Regions from separate parts of the Streptomyces vietnamensis genome, predicted to be linked through region 1. Evidence: riboswitches for the same ligand, from Rfam matches in the RefSeq annotation. Region 1 holds a riboswitch; each other region holds the start of a gene.
What was found. A riboswitch is a leader RNA that binds a small molecule or an ion and turns the genes downstream of it on or off. The one in region 1 is predicted to bind cyclic di-AMP.

Region 1 (5,486 bases):
CCGCAGATCAAGATCGTCACCACGGGCGGCGTCGCCCGGCCCCAGACGTACGAACTGGTGGGCCCGCTGACGGTCGGGGTGCTCAAGGAGGTCGTGCTCGACGTGGTGGTGCTCGGCGTCGACGGGGTCGACCCCGAGCTCGGCGTGATGGCGCATCAGGAGGACGAGGCGAGCATCAGCCGGCTCTTCGCGGAGCGGGCGAGCCGGGTCGTCGTGGTGACCGACTCCTCGAAGATGGGCCGCAGGGCGTTCGCGCGGATCTGCGGTCTGGACCGGATCGACCTGCTCGTGACGGACACCGGCATCGCCCCGGAGACGGTCGCGCAGCTCGGCGAGGCCGGAGTGAAGGTCCTCGCCGTCTGAGCCGTGTGGCACATTGGTCTGAAGGTGGACCAATTGAGAGCCTCTTGCTCCATGGACTCTGCGCGTTCACGCAGTAATTACCGCACGGCTGTATACCTTTAAGCCCCTCTCCCCCATCATGTCTCCGACGTGCCGCTGGGGCACACCGTGACAGGAGAGGCGGGGCATGCTTCCCATCAGCCGCAGGGGATTCGTCGGGATCGGCGCGGGGCTCGTGGCGGGGGCCGCGCTGCCTCCGGTCCAGGCGTCCGCCGCCACGAGCACCGCGACCGGCACCATCACGGACGTGAAGCACGTGGTGATCCTCATGCAGGAGAACCGCAGCTTCGACCACTACTTCGGGACCCTGAAGGGCGTGCGGGGCTTCGGCGACCGCGCCGCGGGCAATCTGCCCGGCGGCTGGGGCATGTTCAACCAGCCCAACTGGGGCGGCCGCCAGTACCCCTGGAAGCTCAGCGACACCCCGCCCGCCGGCGGCGTCGACGGCGAGACCCTCGCGCAGTGCAACGGCGACCTGCCGCACAGCTGGACCTCGCAGCACGCCGCCTGGAACAAGGGACGCCTCGACAACTGGGTCACGGGCGTGGGCAACACCCGGACGCTCGGCCACCTCGACCGCGGGGACATCCCCTTCCACTACGCGCTCGCCGACAACTACACGATCTGCGACGCGTACTTCTGCTCGACGCTGAGCGCCACGGGCCCCAACCGCACGTTCCTGTGGAGCGGGAAGATCGACGGCTCCAGCAAGGACGGGGGCGACGAGTCGGGCCTCACCTGGGAGTCGTACGCCGAGGCGCTCCAGCGCGCCGGGGTGAGCTGGAAGGTCTACCAGAACGCCCAGGACAACTACGGCGACAACGGCCTCGCGTACTTCAAGAAGTTCACCGACGCGAAGCCCGGGGACCCGCTGTACGACCGGGGCATGGGTTCGGTCCCGAAGGTGACCGGCTCGACGCCGGACGACATCGCCGCGGCGATCCGCGCCGACGTCGTCGCGGGCACCCTGCCGCAGGTGTCGTGGGTGGTCGCGAACGAGGCCTTCTCCGAGCACCCGTACGCCCCTCCGGGGGACGGCGCCCACTTCGTCGACCTCGTCTACCGCGCGCTGGCCGCGAACGCCGATGTGTTCGACTCCACGGTGCTGTTCCTCAACTACGACGAGAACGACGGCTTCTTCGACCACGTGCCGCCGCCGGTCGCCCCTCCGGGCACCGCGGGCGAGTACCTCGACGGCGTGCCGATCGGCCTGGGCTTCCGCGTTCCGATGATTGTCATGTCCCCGTGGACCCGGGGTGGCTGGGTGAGCTCCGAGGTCTTCGACCACACCTCGGTGCTGCGCTTCATGGAGACCTGGACGGCGGCCCTCGGCACCCCGGCGACCTGCCCCAACATCAGCGCCTGGCGGCGGAAGGTGACGGGCGATCTGACCGGGGTCTTCGACTTCGCCAACCCGGTGTACGGAGTGCCCGCCGGCCTCCCCTCCACGGCGAAGGTCATCGGACAGGCCACCTGCGGCCCGCTGCCGAACCCGGCCCCCCAGAACAACGCGCTGCCCGCCCAGGAGCCCGGCACCCGCCCGGCGCGCGCCCTGCCCTACCAGGTCAACGGCAACCTCGACCGCTTCGAGTTCGGCGCCGCGGGCAAGATCCTGGCCTGGTTCTCGATGACCAACCAGGGCGCGGAGGCCAAGCGGTCGGCGCACTTCTCGATCCACCCGCACCAGTACCGGGACACGGCCGCCTGGCAGTACACCGTCGACCCCGGCACCACGGCCACGGACTACTTCAACATCGGCCTCGGCTCGGGGTCCGGGAAGTACGACATCTCGATGATGGGCCCCAACCGCTTCCTGCGCCGGTTCATCGGGGACGCCTCCAAGGCGGGCAAGGCCGTCGAGGTGGCGGCCCGGTTCGCGCCCGACGCGGGGACGGGCAAGACGGCCGTCTGGTTCAAGATGACCAACGCCTCGGCCGGTCCGGTCACCTTCACGATCCGCTCGAACGCCTACCGCTCGGACGGTCCGTGGACGTACACGGTGCCGGCGAACTCCAGCCGCGAGGACTTCTTCAACGCGGTGGCCTACAACGACGGCTGGTACGACTTCACGATCCTGGCCGACATCGACGGGACCTGGTCGCGCCGGTACACCGGCCACATCGAGACCGGAGCCCCGAGCGTCAGCGGCTGACCACTCCCCCGCGTGCCGGGCGGCGGCCTTCCGGTCGCCGCCCGGCACGCGCGCGGTGTCAGCGGCCGGCGTGCGCGGCGCGGCGGACCGTGGCATCGAGGAGGGCCACCGCGTCGGCGGCCGTACGGCCGGGCGCCCGGTTCCACGGCCCGATCAGCCCCTGCCACCCGCGCGACCGGAGCTCGGTCATGATCCAGGCGGCCGCCTCGTTCATGGTGTCCGCACCCCCGTAGCCGAGCCGGTGGGCGGCGAGGAGGGCGCCGCAGACGCAGCGGGCCCCGCGTGCGTCACGCAGCTTGTACGGGGCGTTCTGCCAGCCCCACTCCGTCAGCACCAGGCGCGCGTAGCCGAGGTGGACCGAGGGACGCAGCTCGGCCTGCCCGATGCGGCGCCAGGCATGCAGCCGGTCCGGCAGTACGGCTCCGAGCCGGCCGGGGAGCCGGCGCTCGGCGGGGAGCTCCGGCGGCAGGGCGGCGAGGGCGTCGGCCACGAGCCGGTCGACCGGGACGCTGAGCAGCTCCCGCCAGCCTTCCTCCGCCGGTGGCGGCTCCTCGGGTGCGGTCCAGTCCGTGACGATCCGCTGCCAGGTGGCGCTCTCGAAGAGGGCGGCCGCCTCGCGGTCGAGGGTGTCGGGGCTGAGCAGGGAGGGGGAGGGCGGCATGGAGTGACTCCTGGGTCGACTCCCTCCATCTTTCAGGATGAATGTCGGTTTTGCGACTTTTGACCCCACCGGGGAGCGCAGCCTCACCCGAACACCTCATCACAGGTATTTCCGCCCTATTTACCCAGCTCGGAATTACCCCTCATATTCGGACATTCCACTCCGGGTGACGCGACTCACTCACCTCACCCCGCCACTCGGCACCCCCTCCCCTCACCCCATACCGGGCAAGGGATTTCAACACTTCCGGGATGACATCGATCTTGAATTACCCGAATTCCGTGATCCATTCCCCCATATCCGGGATCCACCCATCTTGTTATCCATCGCATTACTGGCCTACGGTCACCTCCATTCGAGCGGAACGCCCAATCCTGCCGCCGCTCGGTAAACCTCCCTTTTCACCCGACGGCAGGAGCGGGGGACCCACGAATACGCCGGTCCGGAATCCGGAACGGCTCGGGGTGCAGCCGCGTGCGCGCGGCCGGACATCTCCCGTCCGAACCCGACAGCTCACCCCGCAGGCGCCGGAGAGGAAACCGTCATGCCTGCTCACGGTAAGCACCGCCGTCCCCGCCGCGGCCACGTCTCCCGCGGCCTCGCCCTGGTCGGCACGGGTGGCGCCGCACTGGCCCTGCCGCTGATCGCCCCGGCCGTCGCCGGCGCCGCGCCCGTGTCCGGCGCCCCGGAGATCGCGGCCCAGTCCCTCGCCGCTCCCGCCGCGCCGGTCGCGGCCAAGGCACCCGCCGCCCCGGCCGCCGCCCACACGTACACCGTCGTCAGCGGTGACTCGCTTTCCCTGATCGCCCACAAGAAGGGAATTCAGGGCGGCTGGAAGAGCCTTTACCGTGCCAACAAGAGCGTCGTGGGTGACAACCCGTCACTCATTCGCCCCGGTCTCGAACTGACGATTCGTCGGGATTCCGCGAAGGCCGTCCCCACGCAGGCGAAGACGGAGAAATCCGCCACGGCCGAGCGGGCGAGCCGCTCCGAGCGCCGGTCGGCCACCCCCGCCGTCGCCACCGGCACGGGCGCCTCCGCCGCCGCGGCCGCTCCGGCCGTCGCCGCCGTCCCCGCCGCCGTCAAGGCGGCCCCGGCCGCCGCCACGAACTACGCCGACAACCTCGACGGCTGGATCCGCGAGTCGCTGGCCATCATGGGCCAGCGGGGCATCCCCGGGTCCTACGACGGCATCTACCGCAACGTCATGCGCGAGTCCTCCGGCAACCCCCAGGCCATCAACCTCTGGGACTCCAACGCCGCCGCCGGCACCCCCTCGAAGGGCCTGCTCCAGGTCATCGAGCCGACCTTCCTCGCCTACCACGTGCCCGGCACGTCCATGGACCTGTTCGACCCGGTCGCCAACATCACCGCCGCCTGCAACTACGCGGCCGACCGCTACGGCTCCATCGACAACGTCAACTCGGCGTACTGACGCCCTGACGCCGGAAGTGCTCGGCGAACCAGGAGGTGGCGAGGTCCGCCACCTCCTCCAGGGCGCCCGGCTCCTCGAAGAGGTGGCCGGCGCCGCCCACGACGGAAAGCCGGTTCTCACAGCGCAGCATGGCCAGGGCCCGCCGGTTGAGGTCCAGGACCAGCGCGTCCGCGCCGCCCACCACCAGGAGCGTCGGGGCGCGCACCTGGGCCAGGCGCTCGGCCGCGAGGTCCGGCCGGCCGCCGCGCGAGACGACGGCGCTCACCGGGGACTCGGGATCGCCCGCCGCCCACAGCGCGGCGGCCGCGCCCGTGCTCGCGCCGAAGTACCCGAGCGGGAGGCCGGCGCTCTCGGGCCGCCCTGCCAGCCACTCCGTGGCCCCGGCGAGCCGCCCGGCGAGCAGCGGGGTGTCGAAGACATGGGCCCGGTCCGTCGCCTCCGCCTCGGTCAGCAGGTCGAAGAGCAGCGTCCCCAGGCCCGCCCGGTTGAGCACCGCGGCGACCGCCCGGTTCCGGGGGCTGTGCCGGCTGCTGCCGCTGCCGTGGGCGAAGAGGACGATGCCTCCCGCGTCCTCGGGCACCGCGAGTCGCCCACTGAGGGTGACGTCGGTGACCGGGATCCGTACGTCCGTGTCCTGCACGACGGGGGCACGCTGGGCCCTGTTCCGGTCCAGACAGGCGATGACCTCGGCGTCCGGGGTCTGCGAGAAGTCCCGGTAGAACTGCCCGATCGCGAAGAACAGCTCCGGCGCGTGCACGCTGACGGTCTCGTCGGCCTCGCCGCCGAGGCGGGCCGTCCAGCCCCGTGGTGCCACCGGGACCGCGAGGATGATCCGG
Region 2 (5,486 bases), 5.2 Mb from region 1:
GCCTGGGCGCGCCGCTCGCCCGCCTCGAAGGGCAGACGGCGCTCGCGACCCTGCTGACTCGCCTGCCGGACCTGCGACTTGCCGCGGACCCGGCCGAACTGCGGTGGCGCGGCGGGCTCATCATGCGTGGTTTGCGTACGCTTCCGGTGGAGTTCTCCCCTTCCGTACCGCTCTTGGCTACTGACGAACCATCAGGAATGTGATCTTTACGTGATCGCGGGGCGATCGACTTGTGACGGGCGTTCGAATGCCGCTACGTTTCCCGGCAGTCTCAGCCGTCACGCGAAAGGCCCTCCTATGCGTTCCGGGAACGGACGACACCGTCGCCCCCGTCAGGCCCCCGCCCTCGTCGTCGCCGCGGGCGTCACCGGATCCGCCATGGCGCTGCCGCTGCTCGCCACCGGATCCGCCTCCGCCGCCGACGCGGCCACCTGGGACCGGGTCGCCGAGTGCGAGTCCGGCGGCCAGTGGAGCGCCAACTTCGGCAACGGGATGTACGGCGGCCTCCAGTTCACCCAGGACAGCTGGGAGCGGAACGGCGGCCTCGCGTACGCGCCCAGCCCCGACCTCGCCAGCCGCGCCCAGCAGATCGCGGTCGCCGAGAAGGCGCTCGACCGGGGCAGCAACGAGTGGGCCACCTGCGCGCCGATCGCCGGCCTGAAGAACGACGGAAAGGCCACCGGTGTGAACCCCGGCCCGACCGCCGTCCCGACGGCCCCCACGGGACCCCTCCCCGAGTCCAACCGCACCGCGGGGACCGACGCGGCGGCCGAGCGGTCCACCGCGTCCGCCACCCCCGTGACCCCCGCCACCCCCGTGACGCCGGCCACGCCGAGCGCGCCGGCGACCTCCACCGCCTCCGCCGCGCCGACCACCCCGGCCGCGTCCACCACTCCGGCGACCCCGGTCACACCCGACGCGTCCGTTACGCCCGGTACGCCGGTTTCGCCCGATGCGCCGAAGGGTGACGTGTCGTCGGCCACGCCCGGTACCGGCAAGCACCGCGGCGAAGCCGCCCCGGAGGAATCCGGCAAGGCGGGCAGCTCGGCCGAATCCGGACGACACGCGTCAAGTGCGGACAAGCCTGCGGAAAAGGTCGACGGCACGCCGGTGACTGACGAAGCGAAGGATTCGGGCGCAACGGACAGTCCGCGCACTTCGGGTGAGTACACCGTGAAGCCGGGCGACAGCCTGTCCGGCATTGCGGAGGAGAACGAACTCCCCGGAGGCTGGACCGCCCTCTACGACGCCAACAAGCAGACGGTGGGCGTCGATCCGAACCTCATCCTGCCTGGTCAGAGCCTTGACCTGACGGAGGGTTCGACGACGACGGCCGGTTAGTTCGCGGGCTTATGTCCGGTTCTGGGCAAGTGAGACATGGGTCTCTTCGCCCCAACTGGTGTGTCACGTCCGCAAACTTTGCTTCCGTCACCTCTCACCTGCGCAAACACCGCCCACCGGAGGGCAAGCAGGGGCGATATTTCCGCAATGGGCCTCTTTGAACTTCCGGTGGGTCTGTGTCTACGGTCTTCACCGCTCGCCACCGCGGGCCCCGTCGACCGAAACGCCGAATCCTGCCGTCGGTCGCCGGGAACAGTCGTCGCGCAAGCGCCGAAGGCAGGAGTGGGGGACCCAAGGTAAGTGCCGGGCCCGGCCGTTGAGACAGACGGCCGACGACCGGCTTGGGGTGAAGCCGCGTGCTAGGACGCGCGGCCGGGCAACTTTCCGGCCCGAACCCGACAGCTCACCTCACAGGCGTCGGTGAGGAGAATCCCCATGCTGTTTTCCGCCAAGGGCAAACACCGTCGTCCCTCCAAGGCCGCCCAGGTCGCCACGCTCGTCGGCGTCACCGGTGTCGCCGTCGCCGCCCCGCTGCTGACCGCGGGCACCGCCTCCGCCGCCACCACCGCCGAGTGGGACACCGTCGCCCAGTGCGAGTCCGGCGGCAACTGGTCCATCAACACCGGCAACGGCTTCTACGGCGGCCTGCAGTTCACCAACTCCACCTGGGCCGCCTTCGGTGGCACCGCCTACGCCCCGCGCGCCGACCTGGCCTCGAAGGCCCAGCAGATCGCCGTCGCCGAGAAGGTCCTCGCGGGCCAGGGCAAGGGTGCCTGGCCGAGCTGCGGCGTCGGCCTCTCCGGTGCCTCCTACGACGGTGGCGCCGCCGAGACCGCCCCGCAGCAGAGCGAGCCCCAGCAGGCCGCCCCGCAGCAGGCCGCCCCGAAGCAGCAGGCCGCCCCCCAGCAGCAGGAGCGTCGCGCCGAGGAGCCGACCACCCGCAGCGAGCAGCGCAAGGCCCCGAAGACCGTCACCACGCCGACCGGCAAGAAGGTCAAGAAGGGTGACGGCGAGTACAAGGTCGTCGCCGGCGACACCCTCAGCAAGATCGCCCAGGCGCACGGCGTCAAGGGCGGCTGGGCCAAGCTCTTCGAGCTGAACAAGGACGTCGTCGAGGACGCCGACCTCATCTACCCGGGCCAGCAGCTCCACCTGAAGTGAGCCCGGCGGCCCGCGTGAGTCCGGCGGCTCACGCGGTCCCGACGACCCTCCCGCGGTGACCACCCCGGTCCGGCGTGCCCCTTCCCCCGTGCGCGTCGGACCGGGGTTCCCCCGTTTCGGGGGACCTGACGGTTACTGTCCAGTAGATACGGGGGCCTTCGTCCCGGGATGCATGCCCTTGGGTCCTTTTTCGTCCCAGGGGGCGGGCGCCCGGCCGGCTGCGGCCCCCGAGCCGGTTAGGCTCTTGTCGCAAGGCCAAGCGACCCTGCACCGACCTTGCGTCACATCCAGCGTCACATCCCAAAAAGGAGATGCTCGTGCCGTCCATCGACGTCGTCGTAGCCCGGGAAATCCTGGACTCCCGAGGCAACCCCACGGTCGAGGTCGAGGTCGGCCTCGACGACGGCAGCACCGGCCGTGCTGCCGTTCCGTCCGGCGCCTCCACCGGTGCGTTCGAGGCCATCGAGCTCCGCGACGGTGACCCCAACCGCTACCAGGGCAAGGGTGTCGAGAAGGCCGTCCTCGCCGTCATCGAGCAGATCGGCCCGGAGCTCGTCGGCTACGACGCCACCGAGCAGCGCCTGATCGACCAGGCCATGTTCGACCTGGACGCCACGGAGAACAAGGGCTCGCTCGGCGCCAACGCCATCCTCGGCGTCTCCCTCGCCGTCGCGCACGCCGCCTCTGAGGCCAGCGACCTCCCCCTCTTCCGCTACCTGGGCGGCCCGAACGCGCACCTGCTGCCCGTTCCGATGATGAACATCCTCAACGGTGGGTCGCACGCCGACTCCAACGTCGACATCCAGGAGTTCATGATCGCCCCGATCGGCGCGGAGTCCTTCTCCGAGGCCCTCCGCTGGGGCACCGAGGTCTACCACACCCTCAAGGCCGTCCTGAAGGGCAAGGGCCTCTCCACCGGCCTCGGCGACGAGGGCGGCTTCGCCCCGAACCTGGACTCCAACCGCGAGGCGCTCGACCTCATCCTGGAGGCCATCAAGCAGGCCGGCTACGTCCCGGGCAAGGACATCGCGCTCGCGCTCGACGTCGCCGCGTCCGAGTTCTACAAGGACGGCAAGTACGAGTTCGAGGGCAAGTCCCGCTCGGCCGCCGAGATGACCGAGTACTACGAGGAGCTCGTCTCCGCGTACCCGCTCGTCTCCATCGAGGACCCGCTGTTCGAGGACGACTGGGCCGGCTGGAAGGTCATCACCGAGAAGCTCGGCTCCAAGGTCCAGCTCGTCGGCGACGACCTCTTCGTCACCAACCCGGAGCGCCTGGCCCGCGGCATCGAGGAGGGCACCGCCAACGCCCTCCTGGTCAAGGTCAACCAGATCGGCTCGCTGACCGAGACCCTGGACGCCGTCGAGCTCGCCCAGCGCAACGGCTTCAAGTGCATGATGTCCCACCGCTCCGGCGAGACCGAGGACGTCACCATCGCCGACCTCGCCGTCGCCACCAACTGCGGCCAGATCAAGACCGGCGCCCCGGCCCGCTCCGAGCGCGTCGCCAAGTACAACCAGCTCCTGCGCATCGAGGAGATCCTCGACGACGCCGCGGTCTACGCCGGCCGCAGCGCCTTCCCGCGCTTCAAGGGCTGAGCAGGCCTGACGCTGTAGATACGTACGTCCCCGTACTCGGTCCCGTACCGTGTGCGGGGACGTCCGCGTGAACAGGGGAGGCGACACGACATGGCCGCGAAGGACCGGGACCGGTTCTCGACCGCGACCCGGATCAGGCTGCTCGGCGAGCAGACCGCCGCCCGTGTCTACCGCTCCCAGACCCGCCGCCAGGCCCGCCGCTCCCGGCTCACCGGCCGCGCGGCCTTCCTCGCCCTCGTGGTCTGCTCCCTCGTCGTGGCCCTCGCCTACCCGATGCGGAGCTACGTCTCCCAGCAGGGCGAGATCGCCGAGCAGGAGCGCAGGGCCGCCGAGGCCGCCCGGCGGGTCGAGGAACTGAAGGACGAGAAGGCCCGCCTCCAGGACCCGGCCTACGTCCGCCGCCTCGCCCGCGAGCACCTGCACTACGTGCTCCCCGGCGAGACCGGCTTCACCGTGAACGACCCCGACGCGGAGCAACGGCCCCGCGCCGACCAGGGGCCGGAGGACCGCCCCTGGTACGACAACCTGTGGGACGGCGTGGACCACGCCGACCGTCACTGAACAACCCAGGACCCGACATGGAAACGCCCCCTCCGCAGACCGAACGCACCGAGCCCACCGACACGGACATCGCCGCCTTCGAGCTCCAGCTCGGCCGCCCGCCCCGCGGCCTGCGCGCCATCGCGCACCGCTGCCCGTGCGGCAACCCGGACGTCGTCGAGACCGCGCCCCGGCTCCCCGACGGCACGCCGTTCCCGACCACGTACTACCTGACCTGCCCGCGTGCGGCCTCGGCCATCGGCACGCTGGAGGCCAACGGGGTCATGAAGGAGATGCAGGCCCGGCTCGCCACCGACCCGGAGCTCGCCGCCGCCTACCGGGCCGCGCACGAGGACTACATCGCCCGCCGTGACGCCATCGAGGTCCTGGAGGGCTTCCCGAGCGCCGGCGGCATGCCGGACCGGGTCAAGTGCCTGCACGTCCTCGTCGGCCACTCCCTCGCCGCGGGACCGGGCGTGAACCCGTTCGGCGACGAGGCGCTCGCGATGCTGCCGGAGTGGTGGGCGAAGGGCCCCTGCGTGAACCCGTGTGCGGAGAAGGAGGGCGAGGAGAAGTGACCCGGGTCGCCGGAATCGACTGCGGTACGAACTCCATCCGCCTCCTCGTCGCCGACGTCCACCCGGAGACGGGTGACCTGATCGAGCTGGACCGGCGGATGACGATCGTCCGGCTCGGCCAGGGCGTCGACAAGACCGGCCGGCTGGCCCCCGAGGCCCTGGAGCGGACCTTCGCGGCCTGCCGCGAGTACGCCGCGGTCATCAAGGAGCTGGGCGCCGAGCGGCTCCGCTTCGTCGCCACCTCCGCCTCCCGCGACGCCGAGAACCG
Region 3 (5,486 bases), 1.6 Mb from region 1:
GCCTCTGAGGCAAGAAACTTGCCTCAGAGGCACGATCCTGGCGGAATGGACGCATGGACCACGTCCCCGGGGGCACCTCCCCGGACCCCGCCATCCCCGGCGTCCTGCCCGACGTCGCCCCGCAGCTGCGGGCCCTGCGCCGCCGCCGGGGACTCACCCTGGAGGCCGCCGCCCAGCGGGCCGGCCTCTCGCCGGCCCACCTCTCGCGCCTGGAGACCGGGAACCGGCAGCCCTCGCTGCCGATGCTGCTCGCCCTGTCCCGTATCTACGGTACGACGGTCTCCGAGCTCCTCGGCGAGGCGCCGCCCGAGCGCGACCCCGTCGTCCGGGCCGACCGCTCCGAACCCGTCGAGGCCGACGGCTGGATCTACCGCCAGGCGGGCGGCGCCGGGCGCGCCCTCCAGTGCCTGCGGGTCCACGTGCCGTACGCCACCCGGGCCGACATCGTGCGCGTCCACCCCGGCGAAGAGTGGATCCACGTCCTGGAGGGCCGGGTGCGGCTCGCGCTCGGCGAGGCCGTCCACGTCCTCGATCCCGGGGACAGCGCGCACTTCGACTCGCTGACCCCGCACCGGATCGGCGCCGCCACGCCCGGCGGGGCCGAGCTGCTCTTCGTCCACACCCTGATGCAGAGCCCCGTCGCCGAGCTGTGCCTCGGTGACGGGACCCCGCACCGGCGCTGACGTTCCATGAAGATTCTTCAGGAAAGGACCGACATGTCCGAGAAGTCCGTAGCGGTCACCGGCGAAGAGCGCGGTGAAGGCAAGTTCCCCAAGGGGCTCGTGCTCCGCCTCTTCGCCTATCTGATCGCCGGCCACCTCTTCGCCGGCTTCCTCTACCTGCTCTTCATGCTGGGCGGGCAGAACCAGTAGGCCTCAGGCGTCGGTGACCAGCCGCTCCCGCAGCCGCTCGCGGGTCTCCGGGGCCAGCTTCAGGCCCTCGGTGAAGTAGGCGTCCACCGAGCCCCAGGTCGTCTCGATCGTCTCGAACGCGGCCCGCAGGTACTCCACCCGCGCGTCGAAGAGCGGACTGAGCAGCTCCATCACCTCGGGCGACATCGCGTCCGGGGAGGTGGAGCTGCGGCGCACCTTGTAGCGGCGGTGCGGGGCGTTCGACTTCACGTAGTCGGCCTCGATCGCCTCCCGCTCGACCCCGACCGCGAGCAGGGTGATCGCGATGGCGACCCCGGCCCGGTCCTTGCCGGCCGCGCAGTGCAGCAGGGCCGGGATGCTCTCCTCCGCCATGGAGTGGAGGAGCCGGCCGTGCTCCTCGGTCCGCTCCAGCACGTTCTTCCGGTACGAGTCGGACATCCGGGCGGCCGCCTTGCCGTCGCCGAGGACCTCCCGCAGCTGCGCGATCTCGCCGTCGCGCACCAGCTTCCAGAACTCCTTGCCGTCGGCCGGGTCGTTGAGGGGTATGTTCACGTTCCGTACGCCGGGCAGCTCGACGTCCGGGCCCTCGATCCTCCGGTCCGACTCGTTGCGGAAGTCGAAGACGGTGTGCAGGCCGAGCGAGGCGAGGAAGGCGGCGTCGTCCTCCGTCGCGTGGGCGAGATGGCCGCTGCGGAAGAGGCGGCCGGGGCGGACGGCGCGCCCGTCCGTCGTCGGCAGGCCGCCCACGTCCCGGAAGTTGCGGACCTCGGTCAGCTCGGGCTCGGCGGCTTCGGCGGGCGGGACCTGCGGCAGCTGCTGCGTCACGGCTGCTCCTGTTCTGTCGATCGGTTCCTGGGGCAATCATCTCGGGTGGGAGGCCGGGCACGCACCCCCTCGGACGGGAATGGGTGATCTGTCCGTATTGGGGGATTCCGTATAACCCGCCCCGGTTGCAGGGGAGATGGGGATCGGCGCGTGAGCAGCGTCATAACCGTGACGGACCGTGCCTGATCGTCTTTTCCAAATACCCCCCGGGAAAAGGAGATCGAGGGGCCGTCATCCACGGAGGGTGACCGGAATTCCGGCCGGATATCACTGAATCCCAGATCACTTGAAAACCGTGGCTTGTTCGCGCCGACCCCACTCGTCTAGCGTCGCGCTCAATCCGGACGGACCGCCGAATCCTGCCACCGACCGGAATTCGAACCCACCCGTACGAGGCAGGAGCGGGGGACCCAGGTAAGTACGCCGATCCCTTCGAAGAAGGACGGCTCGGGGTTAAGTCGCGTGAGAACGCGGCCGGACATCTCCAGTCCGAACCCGACAGCTCACCTCGCAGGCGCCGGAGAGGAATTCGCCATGCCCGCAAAGGGTAAGCACCGCCGTGCCAAGTCCAACCGTCTGACCCGTGGCCTCGCCGCCGCCGGTACCGGTGGCGCCGTCGTCGCCCTCCCGCTCCTCGGAGCCACCGGCGCCCACGCCGCCGAGCAGGCCGCCCCGGCCGCCGCTCCCGCCCACGCCGTCGCCCAGGTGAAGGCCGCGCCCGCCGCCCAGCAGAAGGCCGCGCCGAAGACGTACTCCGTCGTCCGCGGCGACTACCTGTCGAAGATCGCCGCCGAGCACCACGTCGCCGGCGGCTGGCACAAGCTCTACCAGGACAACCGCCAGGTCATCGGCGACAACCCCTCGCTGATCATGCCCGGCATGAAGCTCACCCTCGGCGCGAAGGGCACCGCCAAGGCCGCGCACAAGAGCACGTGGAACTCCGGCAAGAACGGCGACGAGGCCCCCCGCGCCTCCCGCAGCAGCGAGCGCGCCTCGGCCCCGGCCCCGGCCCCGGCCGCCGCGACCACCTCCTCCTCGGCGTCCTCCTCGTCGGCCGGTACGACCTCCTCCTCCGGCTGGGTCGCCCCGATCGCCGGCGCCGGCATGTCGACCCCGTACCACCAGGCCGGCTCCATGTGGTCCTCCGGCTACCACACCGGTGTCGACTTCATCGCCTCCACCGGCACCCCCGTCCACGCGGTCGGCCCCGGCACCGTCTACTCCGCCGGCGACGGCGGCGCGTACGGCAACCAGGTCGTCATCCAGCACGCCGACGGCACCTTCTCGCAGTACGCCCACCTGTCCTCGATCTCCGTCTCCGCCGGCCAGACCGTCACCGGCGGCGAGCAGATCGGCCTCTCCGGCGCGACCGGCAACGTCACCGGTCCGCACCTGCACTTCGAGATGCGCACCGGGCCGGAGTACGGCTCCGACATCGACCCGCTGGCCGCGCTGCGGTCGCACGGCGTGAGCATCTGACGCCACGTCAGTACGCCTTCGTCATCCGGAAGTCCGGCACGCGAGTGCCGGACTTCCGGCGTATTCCGGCTTGGCGGAATCTTTATCGGTGGCATATGTCACCAGGCGTCAACCCCTCCTTACGGTCGCGTAGGTCACACCCGAAGGGGAAAAATGTGCTCCCGTGGCAGACGATTCGAGATCAACAGACAAGAACGCATTCGGGTCGTACACGGCGATCGGTGACAGCTTCACCGAGGGCGTCGGAGACCCCGGGCCCGACGGGACGTACGTCGGCTGGGCGGACCGCTTCGCGGTCCTGCTCGCCGACCAGCTGCCGGAGCACGACGACTTCCGCTACGCCAACCTGGCCGTACGCGGGCGCCTCCTCGACCAGATCGTGGCGGAACAGGTCCCCCGGGCGAAGGAACTCGCCCCCGACCTGGTGACCTTCTGCGCGGGCGGCAACGACATCATCCGCCCCGGGACGGACCCGGACGACGTGGCCGAGCGCTTCGAGCGCGCCGTCGCCGACCTCACCTCCGCCGTCGGCACCGTCATGGTGACCACCGGCTTCGACACCCGCGACGTGACGCTCCTCAAGCACCTGCGCGGCAAGATCGCCACCTACAACGGGCACGTCCGGGCCATCGCGGACCGCTACGGCTGCCCGGTCCTCGACCTGTGGTCGCTGAAGTCCGTGCAGGACCGGCGCGCCTGGGACGACGACCGGCTGCACCTCTCGCCCGAGGGCCACACCCGCGTCGCCCTGCGCGCCGCCCAGGTCCTCGGCATGCCGGTGCCCGCCGACCCGGACCAGCCCTGGCCGCCGGAGCCGCCGCGCGGCACGCTCGAAGTGCGCCGCGACGACATCCACTGGGCCCGGGAGTACCTGGTGCCCTGGATCGGGCGCCGGCTGCGCGGCGAGAGCTCGGGCGACCACGTCGAGGCCAAGCGCCCCGACCTCATGCCCCTGTAGCAGGCGGCACGGCGGCGGGGATCCGCTCCAGGACCCCGCCGGCGAACACGTCGTACAGCGGCAGCGTCTCCAGGTGGACGTAGCCGATGTGGCAGTCGCAGACGGCGAGGGGGCAGGCGCGGGGACGCAGGGCGGCACGGTACGAGCCGTCGTACAGGTTCCCGAGCTCGGCCCTGACGAAGTGGCAGCGCCGCACCGTCCCCTCGCCGTCCACCGAGATCACCGACTCCCCGGTGCGGCAGGGCAGCCCCGCCGAGCGGTGCGGATGCCGGCTGTACGGGAAGAGCGGGTCGAGCTCCGTCCAGCCCTCTGCCTCCGCGTCGGTGTACGTGTGCCCCTCGGCCGCGTTCACCCAGAGGTAGACGTGCGGCGGCAGCGCGGCCCGCAGCCGGCGGGCGTCCTCCCGGTGCTCGGGAAGGCCGACCACGCCGACGCTGTACCGGACGTTCTGACGGGCGAGCTCCCGGCACTTCCCGAGGAACCGCTCGTACGGTGTCTGCCCCGGGTGGTACGTGCACCAGAGCGCCACGCTCTCCGGGTCCGCCTCGGCCAGCCACTCCGTCCGGCAGCTCAGATTGGTCTGGATCGCCACCCGCTCCACGTGCGGCAGCCGCGACAGCTCGACAAGCGCCCGCCGGTACCAGGAGCGCACCAGGCCCTCGCCCCACGGGGTGAACAGGATCCGCAGCCGGTCCCCGGTCTGCGCGGCGGCCCAGCCGGTGAACCGTTCGAGCGCGGCCCGGTCCGCGCGCAGCTGCTCCCGGCTGTCCCGGCGCTTGGCGAAGGGACAGTACGGGCAGTCGAAGTCGCAGGAGGAGAGAGGGCCCCGGTAGAGCACGGTGAGGTCCACGGTCGCCGCCTACCTCGCCTCGTACGCGGCCATCGCGGCCCGTACGGCGGGGGAGAAGAGCTCGGGGCCGAGCCCGTCCGAATGCGCGAGCCCCTCGGGCGAAAGCCGCAGCAGCCCCGCCGGGGCGTCCGCGGCCAGCCACCCGTACTCCTCGAACCGGGCGAGCTCCGGGCCGAAGTCCGCGAACGGCGAGGACCCGAACCGCTCCTCGTACTCGGCGACCGGCATGCCCTCGGCCTGGAGCAGCGACTGGAGGAGGTGACGGCGACGGGCCTCGTCCCCGTCCACCGCCCGGCCCACCTCGGCGCGCGAGAAGTCCTCCGTCTCCGTGTACGCGTCGATGATCGAGCGGATCTCCCGCATGTCGACGGCGTAGTCGAAGGAGTAGTGCAGGGCCGAGGTGTACGAGCGGGCCCCGCAGCCCAGGCCGATCATGCCGTCCGTCTGGCAGGCGTAGTCGTCCGGCCCGGCGGGACCGGCGTCCGTACGGCGGAACATCCGC

Region 2: another riboswitch for cyclic di-AMP. It lies ahead of SVTN_RS15125 (LysM peptidoglycan-binding domain-containing protein); the one in region 1 lies ahead of SVTN_RS38325 (transglycosylase SLT domain-containing protein).
Region 3: another riboswitch for cyclic di-AMP. It lies ahead of SVTN_RS31655 (M23 family metallopeptidase); the one in region 1 lies ahead of SVTN_RS38325 (transglycosylase SLT domain-containing protein).

The regions. Positions count from the first base shown of each region.
Region 1 covers NZ_CP010407.1:8,640,963-8,646,448, reverse strand. The annotation lists gene SVTN_RS38340 (DeoR/GlpR family DNA-binding transcription regulator) at 1-363, shown strand, start outside; gene SVTN_RS38335 (phosphocholine-specific phospholipase C) at 530-2,554, shown strand; gene SVTN_RS38330 (DUF6197 family protein) at 2,613-3,215, opposite strand; cyclic di-AMP (ydaO/yuaA leader) riboswitch at 3,599-3,757, shown strand; gene SVTN_RS38325 (transglycosylase SLT domain-containing protein) at 3,760-4,650, shown strand; gene SVTN_RS38320 (phosphoribosyltransferase family protein) at 4,634-5,486, opposite strand, start outside.
Region 2 covers NZ_CP010407.1:3,421,693-3,427,178, reverse strand. The annotation lists gene SVTN_RS15135 (cytochrome P450 family protein) at 1-203, shown strand, start outside; gene SVTN_RS15130 (transglycosylase family protein) at 298-1,341, shown strand; cyclic di-AMP (ydaO/yuaA leader) riboswitch at 1,600-1,773, shown strand; gene SVTN_RS15125 (LysM peptidoglycan-binding domain-containing protein) at 1,777-2,502, shown strand; gene eno (phosphopyruvate hydratase) at 2,814-4,100, shown strand; gene SVTN_RS15115 (FtsB family cell division protein) at 4,191-4,661, shown strand; gene SVTN_RS15110 (DUF501 domain-containing protein) at 4,679-5,218, shown strand; gene SVTN_RS15105 (Ppx/GppA phosphatase family protein) at 5,215-5,486, shown strand, end outside.
Region 3 covers NZ_CP010407.1:7,029,369-7,034,854, forward strand. The annotation lists gene SVTN_RS31645 (helix-turn-helix domain-containing protein) at 54-683, shown strand; gene SVTN_RS44870 (DUF6126 family protein) at 717-872, shown strand; gene SVTN_RS31650 (tyrosine-protein phosphatase) at 876-1,697, opposite strand; cyclic di-AMP (ydaO/yuaA leader) riboswitch at 2,071-2,229, shown strand; gene SVTN_RS31655 (M23 family metallopeptidase) at 2,232-3,176, shown strand; gene SVTN_RS31660 (SGNH/GDSL hydrolase family protein) at 3,340-4,134, shown strand; gene SVTN_RS31665 (STM4011 family radical SAM protein) at 4,121-4,984, opposite strand; gene SVTN_RS31670 (STM4012 family radical SAM protein) at 4,994-5,486, opposite strand, start outside.